Regions from separate parts of the Methylorubrum populi genome, predicted to be linked through region 2. Evidence: riboswitches for the same ligand, from Rfam matches in the RefSeq annotation. Region 2 holds a riboswitch; the other holds the start of a gene.
What was found. Region 2 has a riboswitch for thiamine pyrophosphate ahead of thiO (glycine oxidase ThiO). Riboswitches for the same ligand answer to the same signal wherever they lie in the genome.
Positions count from the first base shown of each region.

Region 1: linked by a shared signal. The riboswitch ahead of thiC (phosphomethylpyrimidine synthase ThiC) and the one ahead of thiO (glycine oxidase ThiO) in region 2 are both predicted to bind thiamine pyrophosphate.

Region 1 is NZ_AP014809.1:1,868,563-1,871,969, reverse strand. Features, by position in the region: gene trhA (PAQR family membrane homeostasis protein TrhA) at 150-827, shown strand; gene MPPM_RS08610 (hypothetical protein) at 837-1,097, opposite strand; TPP riboswitch at 1,366-1,471, shown strand; gene thiC (phosphomethylpyrimidine synthase ThiC) at 1,545-3,407, shown strand, end outside.
Region 2 is NZ_AP014809.1:665,465-668,871, forward strand. Features, by position in the region: gene thiS (sulfur carrier protein ThiS) at 1-129, opposite strand, end outside; gene thiO (glycine oxidase ThiO) at 126-1,346, opposite strand; TPP riboswitch at 1,426-1,548, opposite strand; gene MPPM_RS03020 (adenylate/guanylate cyclase domain-containing protein) at 1,671-2,945, opposite strand; gene MPPM_RS03025 (AraC-like ligand-binding domain-containing protein) at 3,303-3,407, shown strand, end outside.

The DNA.
Region 1 (3,407 bases), 1.2 Mb from region 2:
CATAAAATTCGCCTTATCCTGCGGCGCAATGGTTGGCGGCCAGTCGTCGCACAGGCAATTTCGGTGGAAGACGGCTTTCTCGGTAGTTGGAGGATGGAACGACTCGCCCTTCTATAGAATTGAATACCTCGCCAACACGGGAGCAGAGGATGTTTCTGGCCGAGGACGGACGCCCGCTTGCGCTGACCTGGAACTACACGCCGCGCGAATTGCGCGCCGACGGTGCGGTTCACATCGCCGGCCTCGCCCTCGGTCTTCTCGGCGCGATCTGCTTGATCATCACGGCGACTTTGACGCATCTCGGCTGGATCGAGCGCGCCTCTCTGCTGGTCTACGGTACCGCGATGCTGGCGATGCTCGGTGCATCCGCCGCCTACAACATGTGGCCGGTGAGCCCGCGCAAGTGGATCCTGCGACGGCTCGACCATGCCTTCATCTATCTGATGATCGCCGGCACCTACACGCCGGTGGTGGCGCTGGTGGGATCCGGCCCCGTCGCCTGGACCCTGCTCGCCCTGATCTGGACGGTGGCGCTCGCCGGCATCGCCATCAAGATCCTGATGCCCGGCCGCTGGGACCGGGTCTCGATCGTGCTCTACCTGATGCTCGGCTGGAGCGGCGTGCTCGCCTACGAATCAGTGATCTCGGGGCTCAGCCCGTCGGCGCTTAGCTTCCTCGCGGTCGGCGGCCTGCTCTACTCCGTGGGCGTGGTGTTTCACGTCTGGCGGAGCCTGCCGTTCCAGAACGCGATCTGGCACGCCTTCGTGCTCGCCGCGACCGCGTGCCACTACGGAACGATCATCACGAGCGTTCTGAACGCCGCTTGAGCCTGTCGATCAGGCCGGCTCGGAGATGCTGCCGCCCTCGCCCAGCGTGTCCGAGGCCCGCTCGACCGCGCTGATCGCGTCGAGCAGGTGCTGCACGCTGCGCTCCACCTCGATCCGCGGCCGGTCCATGTGGGCCGCCCGCGCCACCAGCCCCTCGAGCTGATCCAGCACGACCAGAAGGTCGCCCGCGACGGCCGCCACGTCGCAGCCGGTGCGGACCGGCGTCGCGGGGGCAGGGCGGCGGAAAGGGATGATCGTGCTCATCGCCATCGTGTGTCGCGAAAAGGCGGGCGCATGGCCACCCGCCGAGCGGACGTCATCCACACCCATGCCGCATCAGGCGGCCGCAAAACGGGAGTTGCCGCCGCAATTGGTGAGTTTTTCGTCGAAAGCGTGGCTCGGATCCGCGGCAACCGATCAAGCTTCGCGCTGTGCTCCTGCCGTGACAGGGGACGCCCTCCGAAGCGGAAAAATGTTTCCTCCGAATCGGCCTGCTTCGGCGATGCATTGACAAGGATCGCGGCAGGGAAGAGGTTGGAACCGTTCCGAGGGGGGCCCCGTGAGGGGGCTGAGAGTGGGCTGGCGCCCTGACCCTTGAACCTGATCCGGCTCGTACCGGCGGAGGGACGGGAACCACTGGCCGCTGCTCGAAACAGCATCGGCCATCCGCACCATCGTCGGGACCACGGGTCGCCTCCCCTATCAGGAGCGACAGCGATGAACGCACCCGTCCGTCCCAAAGATCTCCCCAACGGCAACCCTGCCAGCGTCACCACCGGCCCGGTCCAGGGCTCGCGAAAAGTCTACGCCGAGGCCCCCGGCCGCCCCGATATCCGCGTGCCCTACCGCGAGATCGCCCTGTCCGATCCGAAAGAGGAGCCGGTGCGGGTCTACGACCCGTCGGGCCCCTACACCGAGACGGACGCGGCGATCGACCTTGAGAAGGGTCTGGTCCCGGTGCGCGAGCCCTGGATCGTCGGGCGCGGCTACGCGGCGGTGAAGCCCCGCGATGTGAAGCCCGAGGACAACGGGTTCGCCTCCGCCGATAAGCTCGTCGCGCCCTGCCCGGCCGAGCGCACGATCCGCCGGGCCGAACCCGGCCAGATGGTGACGCAGTACGAGTTCGCCCGCGCCGGGGTCATCACCGAGGAGATGATCTACGTCGCGCACCGCGAGAACGCCTGCCGCGAGCAGATGCTGGAGCGCGCCGAGGCGGCGCTGGCCGATGGCCAGAGCTTCGGCGCGGCGGTGCCGCCCTTCATCACCCCGGAATTCGTGCGCGAGGAGGTGGCGAGGGGCCGCGCCATCATCCCGGCCAATATCAACCACCTCGAACTCGAGCCGATGGCGATCGGCCGCAACTTCCTGGTCAAGATCAACGCCAATATTGGCAACTCCGCCGTCACCTCCTCGGCGGCGGAAGAGGTCGAGAAGCTGGTCTGGTCGATCCGCTGGGGCGCGGACACGGTCATGGACCTCTCCACGGGCCGCAACATCCACAACATCCGCTCGTGGATCGTGCGCAACTCGCCCGTGCCGATCGGCACCGTGCCGATCTACCAGGCGCTGGAGAAGGTCGGCGGCGACCCGCTCAAGCTCGACTGGGAGGTCTTCAAGGACACGCTGATCGAGCAGGCCGAGCAGGGCATCGACTACTTCACGATCCATGCCGGCGTGCGGCTGGCCCACGTGCCGCTCACCGCGCGCCGCACCACCGGCATCGTCTCGCGCGGCGGCTCGATCATGGCGCGCTGGTGCCTCGCCGGGCACCGCGAATCGTTCCTCTACGAGCGATTCGACGAGATCTGCGACATCATGCGGGCCTACGACGTGTCGTTCTCGCTGGGCGACGGCCTGCGCCCCGGCTCGATCGCCGACGCCAACGACGCGGCCCAATTCGCCGAGCTGGAGACGCTCGGCGAACTCACCAAGATCGCCTGGGACAAGGGCTGCCAAGTGATGATCGAGGGCCCCGGCCACGTGCCGATGCACAAGATCAAGGTCAACATGGAGAAGCAGCTGCGGGAATGCGGCGAGGCGCCGTTCTACACCCTCGGCCCGCTGACCACCGACATCGCGCCCGGCTACGACCATATCACCTCGGGCATCGGTGCGGCGATGATCGGCTGGTTCGGCACGGCGATGCTCTGCTACGTCACCCCGAAGGAGCATCTCGGCCTGCCGAACCGCGACGACGTGAAGACCGGCGTCATCACCTACAAGATCGCCGCCCACGCCGCCGACCTCGCCAAGGGCCACCCCGCCGCGCAGCTGCGCGACGACGCCCTCTCCCGCGCCCGGTTCGACTTCCGCTGGGAGGACCAGTTCAACCTCTCGCTGGACCCCGACACGGCGCGCAGTTTCCATGACGAGACCCTGCCGAAGGACGCGCACAAGGTCGCCCATTTCTGCTCGATGTGCGGCCCGAAATTCTGCTCGATGAAGATCACGCAGGATCTGCGCGCCGACGTGCTCGCTATGGAGGAGGCCGGGGTGGTGCTCGGGCAGGCCAAGCCCCTCTCCGAGGAGGAGCGCGAGGCCGGCATGGCGGCGAAGTCGCAGGAGTTTTTGGCGGAGGGC
Region 2 (3,407 bases):
CCTTCCGTTGACGGCAATGGCGATGCCCTCGGGGCTCTCGATACCCCGTTCCTCGGCCTCCGAAGCGAACAGGGCGGCGAGATCCGTCTGCTCGCGCTCGCAGGGCTCTCCGTTGACGGTCAGTCTCATGCCACGGCCCTCCCCCGGCCTTCACGCGATGCTGAGAAGCGCGCCCGCCCGAAGCCGCGGGCGAAGTCCGGCAGAGCGCCCTCGCCGACGAGCGCGGCGACGGCGTCGGCGGTCGCGGGAGCGAGCAAGTAGCCGTTGCGGTGATGGCCCGTGGCAACGACGAGCCCGGGCGCGGCCTCCTCGATGATCGGCGCGTCGTCGTCCGAGGTCGGGCGAAAGCCGCTCCAGACCGCGTCGATCTCCATCTCCTCGATGCCGGGGAGGACGCGGCGCGCGCCCTCCAGCAGGGCGAACAGCCCACCCGCGGTGACCCCGCTGTTGAAGCCGCAATCCTCCACCGTCGCGCCGACAATGAGGTGGCCGTCGCCCTTGGGCGCCATATGCACCGCGTCGGTCCAGACCATGCGGGACAGGGTGCCGGTGCGCTTCGTGGTGCGCAGCGCCAGCGACTGGCCCTTGAGGGGGCGGACAGGCAGGGCGAGGTCGTCGGGCAGCAGACCCGCCTCGCCACTCCAGGCCCCCGCGGCCAGAATCACCGTCTCGGCAGTCAGCACGCGGCCGGCGGCGCGAAGGCCGGTGACGCGGCCGCCCTGGCGCTCCAGCCCCTCCACCGCGACGCCCTCGATGATGGTGACGCCCGCCGCCTCGCAGGCGCCGAGCAGCGCCTTCATCACGAGGCGGGGATCGACCTGCGCGTCGAGCGGACAGAGGATTCCGGCGGTGACATTGGGGCGCAGCAGCGGCTCGCGGATGCGCACCTCCGGACCGGACAGCCACTCGGCGGCGACGCCCGAGCGCCGCTGCAAGTCGTGGCGGAAGCGCAGGCGCTCCACCTCGTCGCGGCCTATGGCGATCACCAGGGTGCCGTCGGCGCGGTAGTCGATCTCCCGGCCCGAAGCCGCCTGAAGCGCGTCGCGAAACGCCGGCCAGCGGCGCAGGGATTCGAGCGCCAGGGGCAGCAGCAGGTCTGAGCCGGGCTCGTGCTCGGCGGCGGGCGCGAGCATGCCGGTGGCGGCGAGGCTCGCGCCGCTGCCGACGCTCCCGCGCTCGACCACGGTCACCGAGCGGCCGGCCTGTGCCAGCCGCCACGCGATCGACAGGCCGATCAGCCCCGCGCCCACGACGGCGACGTCGGCGCGCCCCGGCAGCTCGGCCGCGCGCGGGCGCATCTCGAGGCTACGGCGTTGGCCGATCGGCGAAGTCAGCAAGTCGGACATCGAAAAACGGGCCTTCCGCGGATCTGCCCGCAGGAACCGGCACCAGGTGCTTCCCGAAGAAGCAGGGTCCGCTCGAGCGAGCGACCCTCAGGTCCAATCCCTACGCCGGTATGAGCCGGATCAGGTTCGAAGGATTTCCGCGCTGCCGGCAACGGCGATAGCGGTTTCTCAGCCCCTTGGCGGGGATCTCCCTGGAACATCCCGGATGTGGGCCCAGCCGGCCGCGCGGTCAATCCCTCACGACGCGGGATCGAGCGATTCGGCCTGCGGAACACACGGCGCCCGAGGCATGATGCGGTGTCCGCAGGCACCTTTTTGCAAGATTTACTCCGCCGCGGCGGCCTTCGCGGCCGGTCGCCGTCCCGGTCGATAGACGGTCATCGGCTCCTCGAACCCATCGAGGGCATGGCTACCGAGCGGCTCCGGATCGCCCCAGAGGAAGTCGACGAACGGCTTCGACATCAGGAGCGGCTCCTGAAGCGTGCGGTTGAGCCGCGCGAGGCGGCTCGCGAGGTTTACGTCCCGGCCGATCACGGTGAAATCGAGCCGGGTGCCGGAGCCGACATTGCCGTAGGCCGCCTCGCCGTGATGCAGGGCGATACCGGCATCGACCGCCGGCTCGCCCTCGCCGAAGCGTCCGACCGTGTTCGCCTCGGTGAGCGCGGCGAGCGCCGCTTCCGCGGCGGTGAGCGCGCTCTTGGCCGCGCCGCCGAGGTCATCGCCGGACTCGCGGAAGATCGCGAGAAGTCCGTCGCCGAGATATTTCAGCACCTCGCCGCCCTCCCGCTCGATCGGTGGGACGAGGCAATCGAAGAAGGCATTCAGAAGATCGACCGCGCCCTCCGGCGTCCGGCCGGCGGACAGGCGGGTGTAATCGCGCATATCCGCGAACAGGATCGCCGAGCGGATGCGACGCACCTGGCCGCGCCGGATGTCGCCTGACAGGATCGCCCGGTGCGGCTCGTCGCCGACATAGATGCGCAGCACCGTGTCGAGCTGCTTGTTGAGGAGTCGCATCTCCATCACCGCGGCGAGCGCGGGCATGACGAAGCGCAGGATCGCGATGTCGTCATCGCGAAAACCGCCCTCGGCACGCGTGGCGAAGGTGATGCCGTTCTTGGTGCCGTTGGTGAAGATCAGCGGGGCGATCAGGTAGTGCGTGTACCCGGCGGCCTTCAGTTCGGGGATAATCGCGTAGGCGTCGTCGGCGGTCTCAGCGAGATCGAGACTCAGCCACTCGCCGGACTCGTGGACGGCGTAGAACGGGCTCACCTGATAGGCCTTCGTGGAGGCCTCGCCGTGAGGGAATAGCCGAACCGTCGAGCCGGCACCGCGCGTCCAGACGCGGCCGACGCCCGAATACTCGGAATGAAGCGTGTCGATGGCGGTGGAGGCGCGATCGATGGGAACGCCGATAGCGTTGAGACGCTCGGCAAGCCCGGCGAGCAGATCGTCGGCCTTGGGCAGGCGGGCGCCTTCGCCGAGCAACCAATCGCGGATGCCAACGCAGGGTTGAAGGGCTCCGAACGGGACGTCCTCGGCTTCCGATCCGTCGGCAAGAGCCGTCGGCGTTGGTCTCGGGGCGTCGGCGTCGCGCATCGGGGGAAGGTGGGTCCTCGGATCGCCAAAGCAAGGCTTCGCGCCGGTCACGCGATGCGTCGAACTCCGTGACCGGAGACGGCTTCCCCCGGCGAGCCAACTGATTACAGGGCAAGCTTGGCCGCATCGCGACACCGGCGCCGGGCCATGCGGACAGGATGGACGCAGTGAGGCAATCGGATCAAGTGGTTTCGATCGGTCGACCGTCTACAAAATGACAGAGCGACGATGATGCCATGACAGCCCTCGAGAAAACGCGCCTGCGAAGTTTCAGCAAAACGCTGCACTTGCTAAGGCCTCGAATGCCTCCGATAAAAGGGCAATTCACGTCGATTAAGTTTCCCTGTCGTTCATCGCGTGTCACATCAATCTTTCATTTTCTCGTCGGAAACCGACGGCTTCGAGGGCTATCACGCGCTTTACGCGAGCGGCAGCGATGTTTCCGCAACCGGCACACCGTTT